3 regions of the Paenibacillus sp. Y660 genome follow, and region 2 is predicted to be linked to each of the others. Evidence: riboswitches for the same ligand, from Rfam matches in the RefSeq annotation. Region 2 holds a riboswitch; each other region holds the start of a gene.
The links. A riboswitch is a leader RNA that binds a small molecule or an ion and turns the genes downstream of it on or off. The one in region 2 is predicted to bind thiamine pyrophosphate.
Positions count from the first base shown of each region.

Region 1: another riboswitch for thiamine pyrophosphate. It lies ahead of thiD (bifunctional hydroxymethylpyrimidine kinase/phosphomethylpyrimidine kinase); the one in region 2 lies ahead of AC2TDN_RS06310 (ABC transporter substrate-binding protein).
Region 3: another riboswitch for thiamine pyrophosphate. It lies ahead of thiC (phosphomethylpyrimidine synthase ThiC); the one in region 2 lies ahead of AC2TDN_RS06310 (ABC transporter substrate-binding protein).

Region 1 is NZ_JBXBBJ010000036.1:24,698-31,105, reverse strand. It holds gene AC2TDN_RS24345 (phosphotransferase) at 265-1,176, opposite strand; gene AC2TDN_RS24340 (DUF2087 domain-containing protein) at 1,275-1,880, opposite strand; gene AC2TDN_RS24335 (SLOG family protein) at 2,000-2,560, opposite strand; TPP riboswitch at 2,648-2,750, shown strand; gene thiD (bifunctional hydroxymethylpyrimidine kinase/phosphomethylpyrimidine kinase) at 2,847-3,665, shown strand; gene AC2TDN_RS24325 (serine hydrolase domain-containing protein) at 3,716-4,351, opposite strand; gene queF (preQ(1) synthase) at 4,492-4,989, opposite strand; gene queE (7-carboxy-7-deazaguanine synthase QueE) at 5,014-5,745, opposite strand; gene queD (6-carboxytetrahydropterin synthase QueD) at 5,732-6,184, opposite strand; gene queC (7-cyano-7-deazaguanine synthase QueC) at 6,184-6,408, opposite strand, start outside.
Region 2 is NZ_JBXBBJ010000003.1:276,116-284,860, reverse strand. It holds gene AC2TDN_RS06330 (spore germination protein) at 1-61, shown strand, start outside; gene AC2TDN_RS06325 (Ger(x)C family spore germination protein) at 102-1,322, shown strand; gene AC2TDN_RS06320 (GerAB/ArcD/ProY family transporter) at 1,339-2,421, shown strand; gene AC2TDN_RS06315 (glycosyltransferase) at 2,595-4,211, shown strand; TPP riboswitch at 4,284-4,396, shown strand; gene AC2TDN_RS06310 (ABC transporter substrate-binding protein) at 4,568-5,614, shown strand; gene AC2TDN_RS06305 (thiamine-binding protein) at 5,690-5,992, shown strand; gene AC2TDN_RS06300 (ABC transporter permease) at 5,982-6,755, shown strand; gene AC2TDN_RS06295 (ABC transporter ATP-binding protein) at 6,759-7,553, shown strand; gene AC2TDN_RS06290 (TatD family hydrolase) at 7,589-8,413, shown strand; gene AC2TDN_RS06285 (glucosaminidase domain-containing protein) at 8,583-8,745, shown strand, end outside.
Region 3 is NZ_JBXBBJ010000007.1:19,966-28,710, reverse strand. It holds gene AC2TDN_RS10510 (FecCD family ABC transporter permease) at 1-10, opposite strand, end outside; gene thiO (glycine oxidase ThiO) at 221-1,369, opposite strand; gene AC2TDN_RS10500 (thiazole synthase) at 1,369-2,193, opposite strand; gene thiE (thiamine phosphate synthase) at 2,201-3,067, opposite strand; gene AC2TDN_RS10490 (ThiF family adenylyltransferase) at 3,107-4,177, opposite strand; gene thiC (phosphomethylpyrimidine synthase ThiC) at 4,170-5,933, opposite strand; TPP riboswitch at 6,269-6,373, opposite strand; gene AC2TDN_RS10480 (glycosyltransferase family 4 protein) at 6,448-7,605, opposite strand; gene ytvI (sporulation integral membrane protein YtvI) at 7,690-8,721, opposite strand.

The DNA.
Region 1 (6,408 bases), on a different contig from region 2:
AGTTCTGGTATATTTGCGTTTTGACCCTTTTAGCGTAATAAGAGGACAGGAGATCCGTTTATCTCCATCTAAACGAGGTTAGAATGGGGTTTTCTGAGTGATTAGCGGATCCTGAGTCCGCGAATGCCACAATAATCGTTGAATTAGAAAAATAAAGGATTCTCTGTCCGCTGCAGCTCTCTTTTCCATCACCGCCCTCTGGCACAGGAATAGCCCATGCACCGCCATTTCAAGTTTAGTCCTTTTGAGACAGCCCCTTTTTTGCTATGCATTGGGAAGCATTAGGCTTGGATTAATTCGACGTAGAAATGGCTCTGCATGCTCCAGCTGCTTGAATGCAAATGCCAAATCCCCATCTCCTGCCAAAGCTAAATCCAGGTTGGATACAGTAGCCGCAAGGGTCCTTGCCGTAAGGGCGAACGAAAACGACGGTTGGCCGGCAATGATTTCCGTACTGCTCATCATGTATGCGTAGGTTGGCTCTTGTAATCCGCCAAATAAGACAAGATTACTGACATAAGAGGCTAGATCCCAATAAGCCGGCATGTAGCATACATCCTCAAAATCGATCCATTTCCAGCCTTCTGGACTCGGGAGCAAGTTTCGGGCATGCGCATCTCCATGAGCCGGCATCAGAGCTTCAGGTTCAAGCCTTCGCATTTGGTTGTCTATCTCCCAAAAAATCGCCAGCAAAGCTTGGATACGAGGATCTGTCTGTTCAATGAGCCTTGAAGCCGACTCATAGGCCCTTTCCCATACACCGAGAACAGGGATGGTACACGCAGTGAAGCCACTCATCGCTAAGGTAAGAGCATTAACGAGTTCAACTGCCTCGCTTGGCGAAAGCGGCTCCAATGGTGCAGGAGGCGCGTAATGCCAAAATGTCGCCCACCTGCTCCCAACACGATGAGGTCCTGCATTTGGAATCGGCAGCAGTACTGGTACGCCATTATGGTGCAAATGATTGGCCACCTGCAGCTCGCGCTCGAGAATATCATGTGCAAGCTCTGCGTTTTTCTCAGAAAGAACAACAGCCACTCGAACAGTAATCGCATGAGGAGCCAAATGAATGATCAAATTTCCGCCTTCACTTAAAATAACGGGATCAATGTCCGTAAACCCAAGCTTCTCCGCAGTAATCAGCACCTGTGAAACAAGTTCACCTCTATCAGACAATCGAACAGCTCCCTTAATGGATGGAATACGTTCATCTTAGCCCGATTGCTCCAAATTTTACAGGCACAAAACAGGTATATTTAATTTTTCCGCCAGCTTTAAGCTAATGTCTCCCATTTCGCCCACATTTCTTGCGGGTTCAGTTCGTAAATATCGTTTTCTCTAAACATGAATTGATGCATAATAAATTCCCGCCGGATCGTAGCGAAATCGTCATGGAAGCCTTTAATAAACGCGTTTATTTCCTTTTCCGTATACTTTTGCCCTCTCGTCAGGTGCGATACGATATGCTGAAGCGCGATCAGTTTTTTCTTATGCTGGGCGGGAATATGCTTCAGCTTTCCCTCCGCCGTAAAAAAATTGCGGATAACCGATTCCTTTAGACGCTTGCTGCTTTCCTCCATACTCTCCAATCCCCTCTCCATTCCCGCATTCCGATAGATGAGCTGCTCCGCAGCGCTGGCGTTGCTCTTAATAAAATAATGGTTCAGCGAAAAATAAATCGTATTCTTTTCTCTGCGCTCATTAATTAAGCTGGCCTCCCGCAGCTTAGTCGCATGATGCGTGACCGTTGCTGGCGTAACGCCTAGCTTCTCTGCAAGCTCTTGCCCGTTAAGCTCGCCTTCTGCCAGCATGATCAACAGCTTAATTCTCGTCGCATCAGCCAGCGCCTTATGATAAGCCACAACCTTATCCAGCTGCATATTTTTATTCCCCCTTTGTTTTAAATTTAACATTTATCTAATTAGATATTTATCTAATCAGATAATAACGGGTAACCTATGATTTGTCAAATCATAAGTTTCGTATTTTTTTGTAACCATCATGAATGCTCGGAATACAGATTGTCATCATCCGCGATGCTTTGGATATCCTCCGAGCTAATGCTTATATATTCGTAGCCTTCTGCCTGCTGCTTCTTCAGCGCCCGTTCTTTAAAAAACTTCGGACTGCCTTCGCCTGCATCCTCGTCGTAAACGAGCAAAATGCCGTCCGTTCTGCGAAACAGCAGCTCGTCCCGCGCCGTAAATTGCCAAATCCCGTTATATGGCTGATTGCTGACGGAAGCGTAATAATCGACCCCTTTTAGCACCTGCTGATAAAATTCCTTTTTATCGTCCTTCCACTTCTCTTCCGGATTAGCGTATGCGGAAATAATCGAAAGCCGCAGATGAGGATACATCTCCTTGAGCGCGATCACGACCTCGCAAGCCCAAAGGTCAACGCCGTACTGGCCTGGCGTAATCACCCATTCGAGACCATCCTCTATGAGCGGCACCAGCTTGCCCGTCAACGCTTTTTTAATATAAACGATGCCTTCATGCTTCTGGCTAAAAATATTAAGCTCATGCGCGCGATAGCCCGTAACGAGTAAATTTTTCATTAGTTCAACGCCTTTTCGGATAATTATGGTTTACATCTTTCCAGTGTATGCTATAGTAGAAAAAATACAAATTGAATATGGACCAATTTATTTCACTAGGGGAGTCTAACGGCTGAGATGGAGCGCATGCTCCGGACCCTTTGAACCTGATCTGGATCATTCCAGCGGAGGGAAGTGGAGCAGAAACAGCATTCATTCACGCGCGCAAGCCTTGTATGATCGTTAGACCCGCTCATTTCCTTTCGGAAATGAGTGGGTCTTTATTCGTTTACGGGGAGATGAGTCGATGAAAGTATATAAAGCGTTAACGATTGCAGGCTCGGATAGCGGCGGCGGCGCAGGCATTCAAGCTGATCTGAAAACGTTTCAAGAGCTTGGCGCCTACGGCATGTCAGTCATTACCGCGGTTACTGCCCAAAACACGCTCGGCGTCCAAGGCGTATATGCGATGGAGGCTGCTGCCGTCAGAAGACAGCTTGATTCGATTGGCGAGGATCTGACACCTGCCGCGCTCAAGACGGGCATGCTGTTCAGCAGCGAAATCATTGAAATTGTAGCCGCAAAAATAAAGCAATATCAGTGGCAGAACTTGATCATTGATCCTGTTATGGTTGCCAAAGGCGGCTCTTCCCTGCTGCAGCAGGAAGCTATTCAAGCTCTCATCAAGCATTTGCTGCCGCTCGCGCTCGTGACGACGCCAAACATTCCGGAGGCAGAGTTGCTTGCACGGATGGCTATCCGCACGCTCAGCGAACGGGAGGAAGCAGCGAAAATCTTGTTCCAGCAAGGCTCTCGTTATGTCGTTATCAAAGGCGGCCACGACTCGGGCTGCTCACAGCTCGTCGACCTCATTTATGATGGTGAACGTTTCGATTATTTGGAGAGCCTACGAATCGATACTCGGCATACTCATGGTACAGGGTGTACATTCTCGGCAGCACTTACCGCTGAAATTGCGCAAGGAAAAACAGTTCCCGATGCGATTAGAACAGCCAAAGCCTTTATTCAAGCTGCGATTGAGGATCAGCTTGGGTTCGGCAGCGGCCACGGGCCTACGAATCATTTTGCCTATCGGCGCAGGCTGCAAGACGCGAGACAGATCTAGAACAAAGAAAACGCCGCTTCTGGTAAGGAAACGGCGTTAGCTTTTTCACCCTAATTAACGAATGTATGCGTTTGTAAGCTTAAGCTTCTGAAGAGCAAGACCAATCTCGCCGTGCCAACTGCAAGCAGCACAATCGATGAGACAAACAGAAGATGCGTAATGCCTGGAACAAACGCAAACATCAGCTTCCAAGACGCATCGAGTAGACCTGGCAATACGATCAAGGCAATAGGCAGAATCAAATGGAAGAGTCCTATTGAAATAAAATGAAGCTTGATGGCTGAATCGTTTGGATCAGAGATGCTGAAATCCGGCAAATATCGCTGCACAGGCGCATCCAGCTCATCCTTTACCTCATCTACAAGCTGCATGACAGCCAGCGCTGTAAATGACTTACTTGTCGATCCGAGAATAAACGGCGTTTGCGGCGTAATCGGTGTGTTCTTGGAATCCGCTGTTCCGTAGCCTTTTATGTACAGCGGGGAATCCTTCTTAACGACTCCAATCGCTGCGCCTGGAATGTTGTACTTCTTCATCGCCGACTCGATATAGCGATTTAATTCGGCATACACAGCTTGTTCTTCTGTCGCAGCAGCATGGACTCTTTCGGGTACCATGCCAAAGCTCGTAAGTGCCGCTGCTATCGTGCAAAGCAGCACTGACATACATATCACGTTTCTGATCATAGTCGTTCCACTCATTTCCTCACATATTCATTGGCCTTTCTATTCAACAGTATAGGTCAATGAAAAAGAAAAGGAATGGACTTCAGGTATGATCGCTGCCTAGACTTTAGGCGGGTGAAATGGGTTATTGCACGCTCAATCTAGCGATTGTCCACTTTCTCCGGATAAAGATCATGGTTCATGAGGCGATGCTCCGCGATTTGCTCATATTTGGTGCCAGGCTGGCCCCAGTTGCAATAAGGGTCGATGGATATGCCTCCGCGCGGCGTGAATTTGCCCCAAACCTCGATATATCTTGGGTTCATGAGCGCAATCAAATCATTCATAATGATGTTCATGCAATCCTCATGGAAATCGCCATGGTTGCGGAAGCTGAACAAATACAGCTTGAGCGACTTGCTCTCTACCATTTTGCTGCCGGGAATATAGGAAATATAAATGGTTGCAAAATCAGGCTGCCCCGTCATGGGACAAAGGCTTGTAAATTCTGGACAGTTGAACTTTACGAAATAATCGCGGTTCGGATGCTTATTATCGAATGCTTCTAAAATTTCCGGCGAATAGTTAAACAAATATTGCGTTCCTTGATTGCCTAGCAGCGTCACGCCGTTCAGCTCTTCCTTGCTTCTTCCTTCCATGCTCGTCTCCGCCTTTCCTTTCTATTAAACGCCCTTCTTATTGCCCCATACCCAGGTATGGAGCTGCGGCAGCACATGAACCCGCTTCAAATCCGCATTCGGCATCACGCGCTCGATCAGCCATTCATAACGCTCCACCAAATAAGGAAGCATACGCTGCGGCTCCGTTTCCTGCAACTGACCATTTCCAGCTTGCAAATAAAAGGGAACCTTCGGATAACGCAAATGAACGGTGGTCGCATATGCAAGATCCTCATCATCGAAGACGACCGTCTTCAAGCAAAAGCTTGATGCCCGCTCGTTCAGCTTGGATACGATATCGTCCAGCACCTGCCAATCCGTCTTCATGCCGGAGCTTGGCGGCTTAGGCGACAAGGTCAGCTCGTCAATGGTCCAAAACCAATTCTGCCATCGGCTGCCCTGCGTCTCCAACGCAACGCTAATTCCCCGCTCATGCAGCTCTTCAATAAAAACGCCCAGCTGCGGCAGCAGCGCGGGATTGCCGCCTGAGATCGTCACATGCTCAAATGCGCTTCCGCCGATTGCCGTTAATTCCTCTATAATTTCATTCGCTGTCAGCATGCGAATATCTGCTTTCGCGCTTCCGTCCCAAGTAAACGCGGAATCGCACCAAGAGCAGCTGTAGTCGCAGCCTGCGGTACGAACGAACATCGTCTTCCGGCCAATAACCATGCCTTCGCCTTGTACAGTTGGACCGAATACTTCCAAGACGGGAATCCGTTTAGTTGCTTGCATTCGAATCCGCCTTTCTCTTAGGACGGTAAATACAGTAGCTTGTCGGCGTTTCACGGAGATAAACCTGAACGCACTGCGGACGATTCACCGTACCGTCCAAATAGCGCTGAACGATCTCGCAAATCGTACGCGCCACAACCTCAGTCGTGGGAAAACGCTCCGGCTGCGTGTCGCTGAAACATTCCTTATCGTCATTGAGAAGCGTATGATCGAACCGATCATGAATAAGCTGCTTAATGATCGCGAAATTGACTAGAAAGCCTGCCGTATCAAGCTCATCACCGGCTACCGTGACGTTGGCAAAATACGTATGCCCATGCAGCTGACGGCATTTGCCGGCTTCCTCGGCTGGTACAAAATGGGCCGCTGCGAACTGAAAATCCTTGTTCAGCTCATAGCTATAAGGGTGCACGGCTGCTGGATAGATCTGCTGCAGCATTATTGTTTCACTCCCTGATTCCGTTTGACCAAATATTCGTCAAGTCCATTTCTTCGAAGCACACATGCCGGGCATTCGCCGCAGCCTTCAGCAACAATGCCGTTATAGCAGGTGAGCGTCCGCTCCCGTACGAATTCAAACGCGCCGAGCGTCTCGGCAAGCTCCCATGTCTCGGCTTTATTCAGCCACATGAGCGGCGTATCGATGACAAAAGGATAATCCAT
Region 2 (8,745 bases):
TCCGAAGCGTCGGCCAAATGGCAAAAAACCGCCGGCCCAGCGTCATTCCGGCAAGCCGTAAAAAAGCCGTAAAAAAGTCGTAAAGAAAGGGAGGAACGGCAATGAATAAATGGAAGCTGCTGCTGCCGCTGCTTGTATGCTTGCTTGCTGCCGGCTGCTGGAACCGGGTAGAGCTGAATGATATTGCCGTTATTTCCGCAACCGGCGTTGACTGGAAGGATGGGAACTGGGTGCTGTCGTATCAGGTTGTTATTCCACAGGCGATTTCAAGTCAGGGCGCTGCCGGCAACTCGGCGGCGGTCAATGTGTTTTCCACGAAAGGCGAGAGCATTCGGAGCGCAGTCAGCAAAGCCAGCCAAGAAACGTCGCGGCGTCTCTACTTCTCGCATACTCAAATTATTATTATTGGGCAGGAGGCTGCCCGCAAGGGTCTGGGCCCGCTGCTCGACACTTACCTTCGCAACCATGATTCCCGTGAGACGGTCAGCGTCTACTTGGCGAGAGGCAGTGCGCGCCGGATGCTGGAGCAGCTGATCCCGCTTGAGAAAATCCCAGCTGCAGCCATTCAGCGGATGATCACCAATGAAGAGATGAACAGCTCTATTTTTCGGGAGATGACGATCCACCAAGTGCTGATAGACTTGCTCGGCACGACACACGCTACGGGCATACCGGGATTGGTCGTGGCAGGCACTAAGGAGAGCATGGATAAGGCGGAAAAGCTGACCCGCACCAATACGCCCTCCAAGGTTAGATTATCTGAATTGGCATTGATTAAAGATGATAAGCTGGTAGGCTGGATTAACAATGAGGAGAGCCAAGGCGCGATGTGGCTTACGAATCACGTGAAGAGAACGACGATCCCCTTTGCTTGTGCGAAGGACGGAAAAGGAGAGCGGGGCTCCTCTATACGCATTACGCATGCGAAGACAAAGCTGCGTCCTGAGCCGTCAAACGGCAAGTGGATTATGCACGTGAATGCAAGTGCGGAAGGGACGCTGATGGAATACAATTGCGGCAGCAATCTCAGTGAGCCTAATCAGGTGGAGAAGGTCGAGCAGCTTATTGAAGGTGAGATTGCCGCTATAATGGAGAAAGGCTGGAAGTCCGTTCGCAAGCATCGAGCGGATGTGCTGGGCTTTGGCGATGTCATCCACAAAAAATATCCGAAGCAATGGTCGCAGTCGGAAAAAAACTGGACGGAGCAGTTTCCAAACACGGAAGTGAAAATAGCGGTAAAAGTAAAGATCGTATCGACGGGTATGAGCGGAAACGGTATGAAGAAGGTGCAAGAAAAGGAAAAGGAAAAGGAAGGCTCATAGTCGGAAAGGAGACCGTATGCAGCAGATCGGGAAAAATCAGCTTTCCATTTTGATCATCGTTTTTTTGCTGGGAAGCACGCCTTTGTTCGAGCTCGGCATCAAGGCAAAGCAGGACGCATGGATGGCAATGACGCTGGCAGCGTTTGCCGGCCTGCTGCTTACTGTCATGTATATTCGCGTACAGAAGCGGTCCCCTGAATCGGAGCTTGCCGAGCTTTACATCATGCATTTTGGCAAATGGATCGGCGGCTTTGTCGGCATTCTTCATGCTTTGTGGTTTGCCTACGAATCGATGCGCAACGTGCGGGATGTCGGCGAGCTTACGATGATGGCACTGCTTTCCTTCACGCCAAAATGGATTATTATGCTGTTCATTATGAGCGCTGCGGCTTACACCGTAAGCAAGGGGCTTGAAGTGTTTGTCCGAGTCGTACAGCTGCTGTTTCCCATTACAGCGCTCAGTTATTTTTTCATTATTTTACTTTTGCTCATAGCCAGATTGCCGAACATAACGCATCTGCTTCCGCTCATGGAGCATGGGCCGATGCCTGTTGTGAAGGCGGCATTTCCCGACCTGCTGTCCTTTCCTTTTGGACAAATGATCATTTTTTTCGTGTTCTGGAAGCATGTCAGCGAGAAAAAAATGATCGGGCGCGTCTCTTATTGGGCTTACATCGGGGTATCGGCTTTTCTTATTCTCATGAATGTGCTCACGCTTTGCGTGCTTGGGCCGGAGATCGCTTCACTTACCGCGCTGCCGCTGCTTGAGGTCGTGCAATTGATCACGCTGGCTAATTTTCTGGAGAGGTTGGATGTTATTGTAACGCTGCTTTTGTTTATCGGGCTCTATGTGAAAATGACGGCGCTGTACATGGCGTCGGTATTCACGTTTAACGCGGTAACAGGCATCGCCTATCGGTATTGCGTCATGCCGATCGGGCTGCTTATCTATGCAGCGTCGTTTGTGGAGAGAAATAACACGGTACATATTTGGGTCGGTCTCGACATTACGCTGAAGGTCGCTCCGCTATTTCAAATTATACTGCCGCTGCTTATGCTTATCGTAGGCATACGAAAGAAGTATAAAACAGCGGCATAGCATCGGTTAGTTGTTAGGCACTTCTACTCCTCACCGAAAAGGCTGCGCCGACATATTTTATGGGTACAGCTTGAAATATGAGCATAGATGAGCTGCTTATATTTCATCGCGGAACGAGCTTTTGCCGCCGAAGGACTGCGTAAGCCGTTTACGCTTGCTTGAGGGGGATACGCGTGAGCGATGCCAATAGGTGCATGACAAGCATTATTCTTATTGCCTGCAATAAGCTTGATTACACGAAGCAATGCGTGGAGAGCATTCGGCGGCATACGCAGCGTGGCTGCTATGAGCTGATTATTGTAGATAATGGATCGATGGATAATACGGTGGAATGGGCAAAAAACGAAAGCGACCTCATCGTAATCGACAACGGTTTCAATGCAGGTTTTGCCAAGGGCTGCAATCTGGGGCTTGCCGCCGCTTCGGGCGAGCTTCTCATGCTGCTTCATAACGATACGATCGCAACGCCAGGCTGGCTTGAAGGATTAAAGCGCTGCTTGCTAAGCGATGAACGGATTGGAGCGGTTGGCCCCGCAACGAATTCGGCATCCTACTGGTCGACTATTCCGACCGCATATAAGACGATAGAGGAAATGGAGCTGTTCGCTTCCGCGCTGCATGCGTTTCCCGACAAAACGAAGTGGGAGGAGCGCGTGAAGCTGGCTGGCTTCTGCCTGCTTATGCAGCGGGAGGCGTATGAGCGGGTCGGAACGTTTGACGAGAGCTTCGGCATGGGCAGCTTGGCGGATGACGATTATTGCTTGAGACTGCGGCTTGCAGGCTACAAGCTTCTGCTGTGCGGAGATACATTTATTCACCATAACGACGGCAGCGCTCCCTTTAGCTCCGAGCCGGAGCTGTTGCTGCAAGCCTACAGGGGCAATGCGAACGTGTTTAGGGCTAAATGGGGCTTTGATCCAGATGATGCGACGCAAATCAGAATGGATTTTAGTACGGTTATACAACGAGAATCCTATGAATACAAGCGCGAAAATAGCTCCATTATGGAAATTGGCTGCGGCTGCGGGGCGACAATCCATCATCTAAAAAATCATTTTCCAGCAGCCAAATGGTACGGTGTCGAGCGGAGCGAGCTTGCGGCGAGTGTTGCCGAGGCATCAGGAATAACGGTGTTCCGCTCGAACGAGCCGAAGGATTGGGCGCTGCCTTCCGAAGGACTGGACGGCATCCTGATCGGAGATGCTCATGCTTACGGCATGCCGCAGTCGATGAAGCGATTAGTCAGCCTGCTGCGGCCCGGAGGCTGGATCATCGGCGGCTTCGCGAATCGATATTATTTTGAAAATATCCGGCAATACTTAGATCCTTCAAATGTATTCGCGCAGCGACAAGCGGCGATCCAGTATACGCTCCAGCAGGTGAAGCAGCTGTATGCCCAGTCAGGCTTTGCATACGTGAAGGCGACGCTCGCAGAGCATAAACCGCAGGAGCAGCTTGGCTATATCAGGCTGCTTGGACAATTGACGAATGAAGCGATAGCGGATGAGCTTACGGCCGCTTATCTGCTCGTGTTCGGCAGAGTCGCTTCCGCAGCAGAGCCGCTGGCTGCCGAGGAAGCAGAAGACATTGCAGAGGAAGAGGATGTTTCCGCGTTAGGAGCGGATACGTCATTAGTCACCGGCGTACAGTCTATTGGCTCCCCGGATAGCGGCGAGGAGCTAAGGCTGTCATGGAAGCCGAGTGAGCGGATCCCGCTTCATGCGCTTAAGAGCGTCGAGCCGATGTATATCTTCGACATATGCAGGGAGTCAAAGGGCAAACAGGCTTGATGATAATCATTTTCAAAAAAATACTAGCATAATGATCGGGTTTTGCTATACAATTGGTAGTGTTGACGAACCGAATATGTTCCGGGGAGCTGGTTAGGCCGGCTGAGAGGGAATTATCTGTACAATTCCGACCCGTTAAACCTGATCTGGATAATGCCAGCGTAGGGACAGAAGCACTGTTTGTTCAGCAAGCTCGATCACAGCGATCAAGTTTTGCTGCAAGCAGCTGCACAGCCGATTTATATGGCGTCCTCCGGATTAGGGGGACGCTTTTTTGTATGTGCTGCTGTACCGGATACGGATACGGGCTCGTCATCTTATACAAATAGAAGCAGTGAGAGGGGAACTAACACATCATGAATCAGAAGAAAAAAGGGCAACAGTCGTGGAGGATCGTAGCTGCAATGCTTGTGTTCGTCATGGCGCTTGCAGGCTGCGGCACTAACAACAGCGCGCCGGAAGCGAGCAAGGAGCCGCAAGAGCAAGAGGGAGCAGCGGACAAGCCGCTTGAGAAGGTGCAGGTCGTACTGGACTGGACGCCGAATACGAATCATACCGGGCTTTATGTTGCTAGAGATAAAGGCTTTTTTAAAGAGCAGGGGCTTGATGTTGAAATTATTCAGCCGGGCCAAAGCGGCGCTGATCAAATGGTAGCGACGGGCAGCGTACAGTTCGGCGTAAGCTATCAAGAGTCGATCACGATGGCGCGGATTGCGGGCGTGCCGCTCGTGTCGATCGCAGCGGTTATTCAGCATAACACCTCAGGCTTCGCATCTCCGCTTGCTAAGGGGATCGATTCGCCGGAGAAGTTCGAAGGCAAAACCTACGGCGGCTGGGGCGCTCCTGTCGAGGAAGCGGTCATTCAATCCATTATGCAGGAGAAGGGTGCGGATGTCAGCAAAGTAAACCTGATCAGCATCGGCGACAGCGACTTCTTCACGGCAGTTAAGAAAGATATTGATTTTGCATGGATTTATTATGCATGGACAGGCGTGGAAGCGGAGCTTCGCGGCGAGAAGATCAACATGGTTTATTTGACCGATTACAGCGACAAACTGGATTATTATACGCCAGTTCTTGCGACGAACGAGACGATGATTAAAGATAAGCCGGAGGTGGTCAAAGCGTTCACGGCTGCCGCAGCAAAAGGCTACCAATACGCAATTGACAATCCGGAGGACGCGGCAGAGATTTTGATTAAAGCCGAGCCTGATTTGAACGCGGAGCTTGTGCGCGCAAGCCAAAAGTGGCTAAGTCCGAAATATCAGGATGATGCGCCGCGTTGGGGCGAGCAAAAGCTTAGCGTATGGGAAAATTACGCGAGCTGGATGTTTGATCACAAGCTGCTTGAGAAAGAGCTTGAAGCGGACAAAGCCTTTACGAACGAATTTTTGCCGGAATAAGCATTTTAAGAAAATCTAGAGAGGCGGCAGCATCTGCCGCCTCTCGCCAACAACGATGAGAAAGAAGGAATTCAGATGGCAAACGCATTGGTAAGCATTCAAATACTGCCGACAACGCCGGGCGGCGAGAGCGTCATTCCTTACGTGGATCGAGCAATCGAGATCATCAAAGCAGCGGGTGTCCCTTACCGCGTAGCACCGCTTGAAACGACGATGGAGGGCGAGCTTAGCCATCTGCTGAGCGTCGTGCAGTCGATGAGCGAAGCGATGACGGAGATGGGCTGCCCGTCTGTAATTTCACAAATCAAAATTTACTACAATCCGGCAAGCGGCGCTTCGATGGGCAGGCTGCTTGAGAAATATCCAGATGGGCAATAAGAGAACGCTCTGGCCCCAAATATGGCCTCCAGCCGCAGTGCTTATCACGCTGCTGGTTTGCTGGCAGGCGGCAGCCTCGCTTGGATTATTTCAAGAATGGCTCATTCCGTCGCCGATTTCAATCGTAAAGGAAGCGATAGAAATATGGCCGAGGCTTATGGAACATACGGGAGCGACAGTGCGAATCATGCTGCTTGGCTTTGTGGGAGGATCGGCGGTGGGCTTCGTGCTCGCCGCTTTGCTGCATTTAATTCCCGGCGTACGTACGGCGGTGTACCCCTTGCTTGTCTTGTCGCAAAACGTACCCATTATTGCGATTGCCCCCATTCTGACGATGCTGCTAGGCTATGGAATGCTGCCAAAGGTGCTGCTTGTCATCATGGTGTGCTTCTTCCCGATAACGGTTGCGATGCTGAGCGGATTAATGAATACCGATGCGCAGCTTCGCAATTATTTGCAGATGATCGGCATTCGCAAATGGCAGCTGTTTTGGCGATTGGAGCTTCCGCATGCGATCGTCCATTTATTTTCCGGATTAAAAATCGCGGCCTCCTACAGCGTGCTAAGCGCAGTTGTGGCCGAATGGATAGGCACGAACAAAGGTCTCGGCGCATTCATGATCATTTCGTTCAAAGGGTTTATGCCTGATCGCGTGTTTGCGGCAGTCATTATTATCGTTGCAATCAGCTTGACGTTATTTGGGCTGATCACCTTAGCGGAGCGTCTTGTCATTCGTTGGCGCCCTAAGAAAGAGGTGAGGTAGCGAATGAGCAATAAAGGCGAGAATCTACACGCTACACTGCAGGTGCAGAACATTCGGAAGCAATTTGGCCGAGGCTCCTCCAGCAAAGAGGTGCTGGCTGGCTTATCATTCTCCGTTGCTGATGGAGAATTCGTGTCCATTGTAGGGCCCTCAGGCAGCGGGAAAACAACCTTGTTTCAAGTCATTGGCGGCTTAGAGCGGCCATCGGAAGGCGAGATCTGGATCGACGGCAAGCAGACGACAGGCGAACGCGGACATATCTCTTATATGCCGCAGCAATCATCACTGCTGCCGTGGCAAACCGTTGCGGGCAATATCGAGCTGTCGCTTGCGATCTCTGGCGTTGATCGCAAGACCGCGAAGGAGAAAACGAGAGAGTGGCTTGAGCGAATCGATCTACATGAATATGCGGATTCCTATCCCCATGTCCTATCCGGCGGCATGCAGCAGCGCATTTCCTTCCTTCGGGCTTTGCTTGCGCCGCGGCGCCTGATGCTGCTGGATGAGCCGTTTGGCGCATTGGACGCCTTGACGCGTCAGCAAATGCAGCAGTGGCTCATGTCGATCTGGGAGCAAAATCGCAGATCGGTGCTGCTCGTTACGCATAGCATCGAGGAAGCTTTGTATCTGTCAGACCGGATTATCGTGCTGTCCGCTTCACCTGCTGTGGTGCTGGAGGAATTCCAGATCCCGTTCGAGCGTCCGCGCCATGAGGCTTTATGGACAGATCCACGGTTTAATACATTGAAGCAGCAGATTTATGAGCTGCTTAAGGTCGGCGCGAAGGAAGGGAGCTAACGATGGCAAGAACATTAAGGGCAGATCACCTTGAAATGCAATCGGACTTGAAGGCTGCTTCATCAGCTGGCTTATGTATGGATGCACATCTTCACGTGGATTTGTATGCGGAGGAGGAGCGGGAGGCGCTGCTGGCTGCTGCCTTCGCTGAAGGCGTTGAGGCGGTGGTTGCGGTCTCCATGCATCTGCAATCCTCGGCCTTGAACCGCGAAATCGCTTTGCGCCATGCCGGACGGGTTCATCCGGCTTATGGCTTTCATCCGGAGCAGCCGCTTCCAGCCGAAGCGGAGCTGGACGAGCTGTTCGCATGGATTCGCTTGCGTCATGCAGCGGGAGAGCGGTTTGCGATCGGAGAGGTCGGACTGCCGTATTATACGCGTTTAGAAGCATCACAAGCGGGAATGCCATTTGACGAAAAGCCGTATTTGGAGCTGCTTGAGCATTTCGCAGCACTTGCCGGTGAGCTCGATCGCCCGATTGTGCTGCATGCAGTATATGAGGATGCAGGCAAAGCTTGCGACATATTGGAGAGGCATGGCGTTCTCAGGGCGCACTTTCACTGGTTCAAGGGCAGCGAGGATGTTATTCGCCGGATGGCAGACAGCGGCTATATGGTTTCGATAACGCCGGATGTTGCTTACGAGGAGGAGATTCAGCGACTTGTCGCGCAATATCCAATCGAGCAGTTGATGGTCGAGACGGATGGACCGTGGCCATTCGAGGGGCCGTATGCAGGCAAGCCGACGCGCCCTGCCATGGCTGCCGATGCGGCGAGACATATAGCAGATATTAAACGGATGCCCGCTCAGCAGGCTTCGGCAATCTTGCTGGCGAACACGCGGCGTTTTTATGGACTCTAATTGCTTAAATGAAGGCTGCCATGTAGAATGAATGATTCTACAGGGCAGTCTTTGCTTTTGTTTGCGGCAATCGTACCGCTTTGTCCATTGCGAGTGTCGCTCCCGCAGCATACAAATAAGGATAGGGTAATAAGACAGGCCACATAGGGCTGCAGAAGGGAGCCAAACGATGGCAAAGCTCACAAAGGAACAATTTATCGCGACATTGGCGCCGACTGTCATACGGGTAAGGAGAGAAGGATCGCCGATGTTTCCATCCGTGCGGTTAGCGCAAAATCTCCTCGAAACAGGAGGAGTCATTCATTCTTGGAATAATTTAGGGGGGATTAAGG
Region 3 (8,745 bases), on a different contig from region 2:
AAGAAGACATGCTCTAACTACCCTTCTATATGTATACTTTGATTGAACATAATGGCTCGCAAGCATCGCTCGCAGGTAGCCTCTTTAACAAAAGTAAGTTTTTGGGCATAAAAAAAACCCGCTATATTGATAACGATTCTCGTTTTCAATATAGCAGATTATTTAGCACTTTTCAATGAGTTAATTAAGTCAATTCATAGCGGATCGGTGGGATGATGCGTCAGGCACGGACTCTTCCCGCTCTTGCAGGAACCGTAAAACGATGTGGAGCAAATCGACTGATGGGCAGCCTCGCCTGTTTTTCTTCCAGCAAATCCGCTACGACGAGCGCCGTAATTGGACTCAGCAATATGCCATTGCGATAATGGCCGATTGCCATAATAACTGCCGGCGTTCCTTCTATCTGACCAAGAAGCGGCAGCCCGTCTCGGGTTGCTGGGCGGAGACCTGCCCAGCTATGCGCGATCTTCCTGCCTTCAAGAAAAGGAAACAGCTGGTTGCTGCTGCGAATCAAGCGTCCAATTCCCCGCTCGGTCACGCTTGTCGCAAAGCCGGCGACATCCTCGGATGCGCCGCATACGAGCCGTGCATTTCGTTTGCCGACCCAATAAGCCTGACTTGCGAACACCATATGGCGCACATCGTCAGCCTGATGCTCGTAGGAGCAAATTTGACCGCGTATCGGATGAACCGGAATGCTGAGACCGAACCACCGCTCATAAGCGCCAGACCAAGCTCCCGCGCACACGACTAGCCGATCGGCGTGAACAAGACTCGCTAAACCTTGAGCCCGAACAGTAACCCCTCCGCTAGGGTGAACAAGCACTTCTTCAATCTCGCCGGCATGCGCATGAATGGCAACTCCCAGCTTGCGGCACGCCGCCGCAAGCGCCGAGACCAGCTTCGGTGCGTAAACGTGGCTCTCTTGCGGCGTAAATACGCCGGCAACCGCCGAATGCGACACCATAGGCTCCAGCTTCCGAAGCTGCGCTGCATCGAGAAGCTGAGCTCTTGCGCCCCAATCATTTTGCCACTGCAATCTTGACGCAATAGGAAGCGCATCCGCTTCGTGCATAAACACGTTAATGCTTCCGCTTTGGACCCATTCTACAGGCATGCCTGACAGCTCCTCGACTGCCTTAATCCACTCCGGATAGCAGCGAAGACTGTTTAAGCACAAGTGAAAGAATTCATCCGGCTGCTCCGTATTTTCCGAATAGGGGGCAAGCATGCCCGCAGCCGCACCCGATGCTTGACCGCCCAGCTCGCTTGGCTCAATAAGCGTTACATGCATCCCTCTCCTTGCTGCTTCAAACGCACAGGACAAACCGATGATGCCGCCGCCGAGTATCATAACGGATTGCGGCATTACTGCTCGCCTCCGCTGCCGAGGCTGGCCGCTGTCTCAAACAAGGAGCCCGCCCACTCGCTGCTTGCTGACGCGTAGCGTTTCTTCGGAATGCGGCCGGCAAGCCTCGCTAGACGGCCTGCTTCAATCGCTAACCGGAATGCGCGAGCCATCATGACCGGGTCCTGCGCCTTGGCGATTGGCGTATTGGCCAATATGCCGTCCGCGCCCAGCTCCATCGCTTCCGCCGCGTCCTTTGCGGAGCCGATGCCCGCATCAATAATGACGGGGACGCTTGACTGCTCGGCAATAAGACCCAAATTGTAAGGATTGAGCAGCCCTAGTCCGGTTCCTATTGGAGAGCCGCCAGGCATAATTGCCGAAGCTCCTGCCTGTTCCAGCCTTCGGCATAGAATAGGATCATCTGAGGTGTAAGGCAGTACGATAAAGCCTTCGCTTGCAAGCTGCTCCGTAGCTCGCAGCGTTTCTACCGGATCAGGCAGCAGCGTGCGGTGGTCGCCGCTGATTTCTACCTTGATCCAATTTCCAAGACCGGCCTCACGTGCCAATCTCGCAATCCGTACAGCCTCCTCTGCCGTTCTTGCACCCGATGTATTTGGCAAATATTTAAGCGCCCTGTCCTCGAAGTGCTGCAGCACCGAATCATCCTCTACGCTTTCAAGATTGACCCGTCTTACTGCGAATGTAATGACTTCCGAGCCCGACGCTTCAAGCGCCTGCTGAAGCACAGCGGGACTAGGAAACCGCCCCGTTCCGAACAGAAAGCGCGACCGCAGCGTATAACCGCCAATAACTAGCGGATCATTCTCAATCCATTCACCCAACTTTGGCTCACCCCCCTCCGATAAAGTGTACAAGCTCTATAGAAGCGCCGCCTTGCAGCTCGGTTTCTGCCCAGAGCGCGCGCTGGACGATCACACCATTCAGCTCTATGACAAGCTTCTTGTTTTGCTGTCCCAGCTCAACTACCAGCTCCTCGACCGTTTTGGCGCTCGTCTGCTCCTTGCGTCCATTGATGATCAACGTCTTTTGCGCAAAATTATGTTCAGAAGCCAGCTCACAGCCAGCCGCATCCAGTCTCTCCAAGAAGGCGCGGCATACGCTTGCCGGAGCTGTATGGCCTACGATAGCGGAGACGGCACATATCCGCTTTGCTCCAGCAGCGAGCACGATATCCACATTGCCTAACGTAATGCCGCCAATCGCAACAAATGGGATCGTGATGTGCCGAGCTGCTTCTGTTACATAGCTAGTGGTGACAGCGGCGCGGCCTGGCTTCGTATTGGTTGGAAACACAGGTCCCACGCCAATATAATCAGCTCCGCTTTGCTCGGCCGCCAATGCCTGCTGCAAGCTATGCGTCGAAATGCCGATGATCCGATTCGGTCCGAGCAATGCTCTCGCCTCCGCAATAGGCATATCCTCTTGCCCTAGATGGACGCCGTCAGCATCCGTTTCCAGAACGATATCCGGGTAATCGTTGATAATGAAAGGAACATTATATTTTCGCGTTAATTGACGCAGCGCCTTGGCCTGCTCCAGCACTTCTTCCCTTGTTCCCGTCTTATTGCGAAGCTGTATGATCTGCGCACCGCCAATCAATGCCTGCTCCATGACATCTGCGACGAATTTTCCGGGATGATTGCTTTCCGCCGTAATGGCGTATAGCCGAAAATCGCGCCATTTTGGTCTACTCATTAATCATGCACGCCTCTCTATCGTCAGAATCATTTCTTTTTATATCAAATAAGCTTTGCAAAGCCTAATGGCATGCTCAGCATCCGCCGTTCCTTGCACGAGCACCCGTCCATCCGGAAAGAGAATGAGCTGTTCGCCGCATGGGAGCACTGCCTTTACTAAATAGCGATTAACCGTCAGCTTACAGCCCTGCACCCCTAACGACTTCTCTAATGCAGCCAGTTGGAGCGGCTTGCCTAATGTCACCTGTACCGTGTCTCTCCCGCATAGCACGGTAGAGCTGATGACAACCTCATCTTGTATGTCCTTTTCCAACATTGGCTTAGCAGCCCTTGCCGACCCTTCTTCATTGCCGCAATATGGACAGCAGGCGCTTCCGGCTGGCAGCAGCGATTCCCGGAGCCGGAACGACCATAAATCGACGCTTAGCCAGGTTTGGCGTATGGCTCCTTGATTGCCGGTGAGCCATTTGATCGCTTCGGCCGCTTGCAATGAAGCTACAAATTCTACGGCTGGCGCCAGCACGCCAACCGTATCGCAGGTATCTGCCTCGTTTTCCGAATCCTCGGCGCCAATCAAGCAGCGCAAGCATGAGGTTGCACCCGGAATGAGCGTTGCCTGCATTCCTTGCGCTCCTGCTACGCCGCCATATACAAATGGAATGCGCTGCTTGAAGCATAGTTCGCTAAGCAGAAGCCTTGTCGCAGCATTGTCTGTTCCATCAAGCACAAGATGGACGCCGCTTGCCAGCACAGCTGCATTCGCTGCGTTCACATCCGCCACAGTGGCAACGAGGCTCACGCTGCTGTTGATTTGCCGCAGCTTATTGGCTGCGGCAACTGCCTTGGGCATAACCGCAAGAGCGTCCGCTTCATCGAACAGCATTTGCCGCTGCAGATTGCTGGGCTCGACGAAATCCCGATCGACCAGTCTAACCTCGCCTACCCCCGCCCGAACCATATGCTGCGCAAGCGACGCGCCAAGCGCGCCGACGCCGACAATGAGAACCGACGACTTGGCCAGCTTGCGCTGACCATCCTCGCCGATTGCCGCAAATCTGGTTTGCCTCGAATATCGGTCGAAAAAAACCGGCTCGGTACCATTAGCCATAAATCATGCTCCCTGCCGCCTTGAACGCTTCCGACTTCTCCTTCATTCCCGCTTCAATCGCTTCAGTCGTTTCCATCCCGTTTTGCGCGGCGTACTCCCTAATGTCCTGAGTAATTCTCATGCTGCAAAATTTAGGGCCGCACATCGAACAGAAATGAGCGGATTTGGCCGCATCCGCCGAAAGCGTCTCGTCGTGGTACGCCATCGCGCGCTCGGGGTCAAGCGAGAGATGGAACTGATCACGCCAGCGAAATTCGAACCGCGCCTTGGACAAGGCGTCGTCGCGCAGCTTTGCTCTCGGATGCCCCTTCGCCAGATCGGCTGCGTGAGCCGCGATTTTATACGTAATAACGCCTTCCTTCACATCCTCTTTATTCGGAAGCCCCAGATGCTCCTTCGGCGTTACGTAGCACAGCATGGCTGTACCGAACCAGCCGATCATTGCAGCTCCGATTGCTGACGTAATATGGTCATAACCAGGTGCAATATCGGTCGTTAGCGGGCCTAGCGTATAGAAAGGCGCTTCATCGCAAACCTCTAACTGGCGATCCATATTTTCTTTGATCAGATGCATCGGCACATGGCCGGGACCTTCGATCATCACCTGCACGTCATGCTTCCAAGCGATTTTCGTCAGCTCGCCCAGCGTATCCAGCTCGGCAAATTGCGCGGCATCATTTGCGTCGGCGATCGAACCTGGTCTGAGCCCATCCCCGAGCGAGAATGACACGTCATAGGCTTTCATAATTTCGCAAATCTCTTCAAAATGCGTATACAGGAAGTTTTCCTTATGGTGTGCGAGACACCAAGCTGCCATAATCGACCCGCCCCGCGAGACGATGCCTGTAACGCGCTTAGCGGTGAGCGGAATGTAACGCAGCAGCACGCCTGCATGAATCGTAAAATAATCGACGCCCTGCTCCGCTTGCTCGATTAGCGTATCGCGAAATACTTCCCAGCTAAGATCCTCCGCTTTGCCGTTTACTTTCTCCAGCGCTTGATAGATCGGCACCGTTCCAACCGGAACCGGCGAATTGCGGACGATCCATTCCCGCGTCGTATGTATGTTTTTGCCCGTAGACAAATCCATAATCGTATCGGCTCCCCAGCGGGTTGCCCATGTCATCTTCTCCACTTCCTCCTCAATCGAGGAAGCAACCGCGGAATTGCCGATATTCGCATTGATCTTCACGTGAAAATGCCGTCCAATGATCATCGGCTCGCTCTCCGGATGATTGATGTTCGCCGGGATGATGGCGCGCCCTGCTGCGATCTCGCTGCGAACAAACTCTGCGTCCATTCCCTCGCGAATTGCGATATATTCCATCTCCGAAGTAATGATGCCCTTGCGGGCGTAATGCAGCTGCGTAACATTCTGACCGGCTTTCGCACGCAGCGGCTGTCTCACTAGGCCGGGAAACCGCTCTGCCCCCCGCTGTTTTTCCTTATCCTCCGTCAAGAATCCGTTGTCCTCCGGCTTTATTTCACGACCGTCATAATGCTCCACGTCGCCGCGCTCGTGAATCCATTCGCTGCGAAAGGTCGGCAAGCCGCGCCTTACATCTGTTTCTAAGCTCTCATCGGTATAAGGGCCGCTTGCATCGTAGACGCGTAACGGCTCGTTCGGCAGCTCCTCGCCATTTCTGCCTGAGCTTGCCTCCAAAGCAATTTCTCTCATCGGCACGCGGATGCTCTCTCTCGAGCCGGTGACATACACTTTACGGCTGCCCGGAAGGGGCGTTGTCATAATCGCCATAACAAAAAACCTCCTAATGGAATATGCAGAATTCCTCCTGGAGGCATACGCGAGCATATAAGAAAGTTTAACGCACCGCTAACCCACCCACGTATAATCGCTACGTGCACGGCATTCGCTGGAGCGTGAATGAACCAGCTGCACGCTCGCTCAGCGAGACTTGGCGCAGCCCGTTCAACATCAAAAAAACCGCTCCAGCGAGGGAGCGGTCGAAGTGTGTCGTCATGCGCGCAACATCAAACGAAGATTTCCTCCGGCTTGATGCAGCTTTGAAAGTCATTCCTTCCAGCTGGCGTTCCAGCTGGATTCGGCAGAGCTTTCACGCGCAGTTGCATAAACGCACAATCCCACTTTCCTACGCTGGCATAACCCAGATCAGGTTCAAAGGGACCAAAGCATTATGCTTTATCTCAGCCATGACGGCGCCCCTAGTGGATATCCTTGTTAGACTATAACGTTATGCGAAGAAGGGTGTCAACCCTATATTTAACATCCACATGCAAAATAGGACCAACTACATGCCGCTTTCCTTCATCAGCTTCACCCAGCGATCTGCCGTGTGCCGCCATGTGAAGGTCTGCTCGACTCGCTCTCTGCTGCGCTTGCCCAGCTTCTGCCGCAGCTGCTTATCCCGCAGCAGCAGATGCAGCTTTTCCCTCAGCTCCGTTTCAACGCGCGCTTGATTGACCAGATAGCCGGTCTCGCCGCTTCGGATAATCTCCTTCATTCCGCCGGCACGCGTAGCTATGACTGGAACGCCGCAGGACATCGCCTCCACATTGACGAGCCCGAATGCTTCCCTCTGCCCGGATGGAACGACCGCTACATCCGCTACCAGCATCCAGCCCGGCACCTCGGTATGCGGCACATAAGGCACGAACCGAACATGGCCTGGACATTTGCGCCCGAGTCTTTCAAGCATCCGCGCATACGCAGTTTTGCGATGCGAGCCATAAAACGGACTGCCGACGATGACGACAACAAGCTCGGGATGGCTCTTCACAAGCTGCGGGACAATTTTCAGCAAATGGTGTACGCCTTTAAGCGGAATGAGCCTTCCCATAAACAGCACCACTTTTTTACCGGTCAGACCTCTTTTTTTGCGCAAGCTCTCCCTTTTTGCAGCGCCTTCAGCGGAATACTGTGATGGAAAGCGTACCGTATCGACCCCTGGGTAAATGACTCGCATCTTAGATGAGACCTCGGGCACTTTGGACACGACGATTCGCCTAATAAACTCGCTATTCACAATGATTTTATCAGCAGCCTGCAAGCATTGGTGCAGCTTGGCAGGTGAGATATGATTCGGGGAAATAAAAGTGGAGGAATGCAAATAAAGCCAGACTCGTTTGCCTGGATTCATTTGCTTCATGGTCAGCACATATTGCGGACGGTTCTCCACGTCAATGACATGAGGAGAAAACCGCTGCACCGCGCGCCCAACATCATGAATATATCGCTGCTTGCTGCCGGCTGGAAACCGTTCACAAACAACACCTTTAAAATGTCCCTGACGGGGCAGCTTTTTGCTTAATTTTCCATAAATACGCGGCTCTGCATAAGGCATCAGCAATGGGGCGAATTTCTCAACCACCCGCTCAACCGAGCTGCTTCCTTGTGACGGAATTGGAAACGAGCCTGGGGTGACAATCGCTACTTTAATTGGTGCCATCTCTTCGGATGCCTCCTACATGATCTGCTTATTTTGCAGTATCATACGCTCCTAGAAATGTTTTTGACACGGCCCCTACACAGCCTAAAGCTTGAACTTCATTTGGAATAATCCTGCCTTGCGTGCCGCCATGTATATAATAACGACTAAGGGTCCAATAAATACGCCGATTACGCCAACCAGCTTGAAGCCCACATATAAGCTGATGAGCGCGGACAACGCCCCGATTCCGACGGAATCGCTAAGAATTTTCGGCTCCACGATGCGGCGGAACACTGTAATAACGAGGAAGAGCACGATAAGCCCGACACCCACATACATATTGCCTGTAAGCAACAAATAACTTCCCCAAGGGACAAGCACTGAGCCTGTTCCAAGAATCGGCATAATATCAACGATGATGATAAGCAATGCGATCGCCAGCGGATACTTCACATTAAGCACCAGCAAGCCGAGCAACGAAATAATGTATGTAAGAGCACTCAAAATAAACTGCGAGCGCAGAAAGCCGAAAATCGACTTTTTGAGATTGTTAAGCAAATCATTTACTTGCGGCTGCGACTTCTCTTCAAACAATGACAGGACGGTCTCCTTCATCGTATTCAGACTGAAGCTCATCATATATACCGCCACCAAGAAAACGATAAAGAAGATAAACATGCCAGGAATGCTGGAAGCGAACGCAATAACGGAATTAGACAAGGTGCCTACCATTTTGGTCAGCGTGCTCGTTAATCCCATTAGCCAGTTTTCCAGCGTTTCAATCGCATCGGGCGGAAAATTTTGATATAGCGATTGCACCTGCACCATAAGATCGTCAACCATTTCATTCGCATTTTCAAAATAGTTCGGCACTTTTTTGAAGAAAGCGATAAGCTCAGCTACAACTTTGACGCCAAGCAGCGCGATTAAGCCTATGAGAATAATTGTGAACAAGCTGCTTGATATCGTAGCCGCCACTAGCCGATTCATTCGAAACTTATTCATAAACATCTGATTAAGCGGCTCTAGAAAAATAGCTACAACAAGCGCGAGCAAGAACGGCGCTCCAACTGTAAAAAACAAGTAGAGCAGCAGCAATCCTAACCCGATAAATATGATTGTCTTGATCGACAACAGCTTCTCCTCCTCTCTCTTATT